2 regions of the Dysgonomonas sp. 37-18 genome follow, and region 1 is predicted to be linked to the other one. Evidence: riboswitches for the same ligand, from Rfam matches in the RefSeq annotation. Region 1 holds a riboswitch; the other holds the start of a gene.
What was found. A riboswitch is a leader RNA that binds a small molecule or an ion and turns the genes downstream of it on or off. The one in region 1 is predicted to bind cobalamin.

Region 1 (2,216 bases):
GTCCACGAAGGAAGGATATTAAATAGATTGGCTGAAGAAATATAAACATCATGGAGCATATATTTATTTTTCAACTTTTGAATTAAAGTATCAGATTCATAATACAAATAATCGTACGCATATTTCCCTGATATCTTTATTGCATAAACGTCTGAAAATCTCTTATTCAAAGCTGATTGAACAAAGAAATTCCGATCCTTTTGTCTATCTTCGTGCTTAAATCTTCCGGGTTCTTCTTTCACAATCGCTCCAGGGTATCCCCGTTCTGAAGTATAGAAATAAATACGACTTTTCCAATCACCTCCTTTTAACTTTCCGAAGAAGGCTTGCTCAATTCTAAATATCTGAATGTCTCCATTCTTTCGAACAGCGGTAGTATCGTATCCCCCTCTATTGTCAACAGTATTTTGAACTTTGTATCGAAACTTATATTTACCTGTCGAGTTAGTGTAATCAATATTAAACGATGAATTTAATTTCTCAGATAGCTTTTGTTCCCAATACAAAGAAGGATTAATCAGTCCGAATGCTCCTGTTTTGAAAGTAAATTTCAGATTATATTTTTTGTTGCATCCAAACTGAGGAGTTTTAGCTTCTATGTAGATAGAACTTGCAGAACTGTAATCTTTTGCCGGCTGAAAAATGGAGCTTTTTTGTCCGTTATGTAAAGAGATAGCTTGAATATTATCAAGTGAATATCGTCCAAGGTCTACAACTCCATTCTGAGGATTCGCTATTTCAATCCCATCATAGAATACACCTACATGCTGGCTACCCATACTACGTACATTTATAGTCTTAAGACCACCAATACCACCATAGTCTTTCAATTGTACACCCGAAAAATAACGCAAAGCATCAGCTACAGAATGGGCACTTAAATTTTGTAATAATTCTCCCGATAGTACTTGTACAGGGATAACATCTACTCTAGTTTTACGAGCCGAGACTACTATCTCATTTAGATGTTGTATACTATCTAGTTTACTTTGCGCGAAGCCCGTTATGGAACAACAGTATATAAAAGAAAACATTAACCCAACTCGGTTAAACCCACGTAATGACGACATCTAAGCCACCTGATTAAAGGATTATCAAATAACTTAACAGGAAAATATAAACGATTAAATTAAAAAGAGCAACCATAATGATGATGGTCAGAATTCTGCTTTTCATCTTCTTCAGCTTTATTTCCCGAAAGCCTTAAATTATAATAATCTTGGCAGGTCTTCTGACTTACTCCATCTTTGAATCGTCCTTCCCATTCATTGTTGAACAGTGGCTTGAGTATTGTTCAAAGATTTTAGTAGAGCTTACAGCAGCGGGTCTGTTCAGGATTTACACCTGATTCCCTTTTCATCACTTTTCCGTAAGTTATTGGAATTATGACACCAAAATCGAAAACAAAGGTATCTTTAAATATTTAAAAAAGAAAACTTATTATAAAGATTATTAAAACAAGGAGAGCTTTTGTTCCACTCTTAGCTTTTTGAGGGTTGTTTCAGCTTTTTAGTTTGTATGAACATAAAATGTAATTATTTTCGACTATTTTTTCTGATAGGGTATAACAATTATTTAATCCTATGAAAATATAATTATTATGAATTATATGATCAAAATAGTTTTTCTCTATCGAGTTTAGGCTAAATAACGTTCAAAGAAAAATATTGCGATACATAAAAAATATTAGGCAAAATCGATTGTTTAAAAAATGTATACTATAGATTTAACTTATTATATTCTGCGAAACTAGACACTTTAGGATATTTCAACGTGTCATTTAAAACCTTGTTTATAGTCGGATAAATCTTTGTCTTTTTATATTAGTCTGCTGCCTCCAACTTTACAACCAACCTGATTATAATATTGAGTTAATACTGAAGATATGAACTGAAAGTTATCGAGCGAAATCAATATGCTTGGTTATTCCTTGACTGTAATAATCTGTCAAGATTAATTACCCCCAATTATTTAGGAACGGTACAAAAGAAAAATATACATATTATAATTATAAAATAATACTTTCTCATATAGATAAGCATGTTTTATTTGTTCCAAGATTACCACAAATATATTATCACTTCCTTCTTTTTGATTTAACAAAGAACGAGTATCACTTAAATATAGGATCTACTCTATAATTTGAACCAAATATTTGTTTGGAAAATATGATAATTAATAATCTTTGTATGTTTAAAATTGTAAAATATTATTCA
Region 2 (2,216 bases), on a different contig from region 1:
TTCCGGTTACGGTTAGATATTTATTAGTAAATTGAGCAGCCAAAGCTGTGAGTGATGAAATTCTCTTCGGCTTGTCCACATCTTCAAAATTACTATTCAACTTATTCTGAAATATATCTTCAAATAAACTTATGGATAGATATTTTAGAGGTTTGTACATCATACCTACCGATGCATAATATTCATACTGAGTGATGCGGTCTTCTTGTTTATTTTCTGCTGTATTATTGGTTATTGACAAATATTTATAATGGTTGCGACTGAATTTTAATTGCCCTTTTATACTCATTTTATCATTAACTCTATTTTTGTAATATAGTTGGGAGAACAAATCCTTGTTCCATACTCTTTCGTCATTATCGTCTCTGTAGAAAATTACAGAACCCGGCAAACCTCTTTCCGAATCATAATAATTTACTTTAAATTTCAGCTCGCCGGCTTTGCCCATATTCCCATAGAGGTTTAATTCTGTACGCCAGATATCAACATCAGAATTCCTACGCTTACGCTCTTCAGTTTGATCCGCATTTTTAAATGTGAATTTATATCTTCCATCTGCTCTTTCCCATCCTGTATTTAACGAAAGAGAGAATTTCTTATTCAGTCGGTGTGCATAATAGACAGTAGGATTGAAAAGCCCATAAGAACCAGCTTTAACTTGTATATTTCCATTATATGATTTATTCTTAAAGGCAGGGTTTGATGTTATTACCTCTAATAAGCCGGCTGATGCATATGATCGTGCTGCCTGAAATATATCATCAGACTGACCAATAGAGAGAGTTATCATAGAAACATTATCCAATGAAAAACGGCTGATATCGATCTGTCCGGATTGAACATTACTCATCGTAACACCGTCATAACTAACTGCAGTATGTTGAGCCCCCATCCCCCTTATAGAAACAGTTTTCATACCTCCAATACCTCCATAATCTTTTACTGTAACTCCCGAAAAACGGCGCACAGCATCTGATACGGACAGTATTCCTATTCGTTCAATCTCTGTATTATCAATAACTTGAAGTGGAGTTGTAGATCGTGAGACAGATGGTTTGATCTGTGCAGAAATTTCTATCTCTGACAGTTTCTTTGCATTAAGACTATCATTAATCTGAGCCTGTATATGCATACAGCCTACTACAAATAAAAATATAAGGGAGAATAAAAAAGTCCTCATCTTCACAAATTATTCAATAAAATGCTTTCGATAAGAACAAAGAAAAGACTATATAATCTTGACACTGTTTCTTAAGCTCTATTCCTCGAAAGCTGTCCGAACTATTACTTTGCAGGTCTTCTGACTTACTCCAACTTGTACAGCCTTCCCATTTTGAATAACAGTGGCTATGTTGCACAAGCTTTACAGAGCTTACAGCAGCGGGTCTGTTCAGGATTTTCACCTGATTCCCTTTTAATTCGTTAACAAACGAAACAAAGTGCTGCAAAGGTAAGGATAAATTATATTGAAAGACAAAATATAAATGTTAATTCCGCTAGCATGCTTCATGCGAAAGATATTATCCTGTGTTTTATGACTCTATGCATTAAAGTTCTCCAACCTTAAGCAGCCATGATTTAAATTAATATTTGTAAATCGACATCTAATGTTGTGTTTATCTTAAAAGAAAAACGCTTACCTTTGTTTCATATTCATATATAAATGAAATGAGGAATACAACCAGAGATAAAGTATTGCAGGAAATAAAAGTTGATCAACCGGCTCAATTGCTAGATTTCCTTGTCCAAAAAGAAGTGCGTAAAAGTCGCAACGCAGTTAAATCGCTTCTTGCACATAAACAAATCAAAGTAAACGGAAAGCTTATCACCCAATTCGATTTCGAACTGAAGGCAAAAGATAAGGTCTCTGTTATGAAATACGATCAGTCTCGAAAAGAAAAAAGATTGAAGGGATTAAAGATTGTATTTGAAGACGACGACTTAATTGTCATCGAAAAAGAAGCAGGATTTTTATCTGTAGCTACAGATAAGGAAAAGTCACGCACTGTATATAATTCTCTGAATGAATACGTAAAGAAAAAAGATAAAAAAGCACGTGTTTATGTTCTGCATCGCCTCGACAGAGAAGTTTCGGGACTAATGATCTTTGCGAAAGATATGGAGCTACAGGATATTTTCCAGAAAAACTGGGACAACCTTGTACCTAAGTATTCATACATGGCAATTGTAGAAGGACGCCCGAACCCTAAAAATGG

Region 2: another riboswitch for cobalamin. It lies ahead of BGO84_RS02420 (TonB-dependent receptor); the one in region 1 lies ahead of BGO84_RS13065 (TonB-dependent receptor plug domain-containing protein).

Annotation. Positions count from the first base shown of each region.
Region 1 is NZ_MKVC01000033.1:685-2,900, reverse strand. It holds gene BGO84_RS13065 (TonB-dependent receptor plug domain-containing protein) at 1-1,070, opposite strand, end outside; cobalamin riboswitch at 1,204-1,411, opposite strand.
Region 2 is NZ_MKVC01000006.1:98,026-100,241, reverse strand. It holds gene BGO84_RS02420 (TonB-dependent receptor) at 1-1,180, opposite strand, end outside; cobalamin riboswitch at 1,273-1,455, opposite strand; gene BGO84_RS02415 (RluA family pseudouridine synthase) at 1,669-2,216, shown strand, end outside.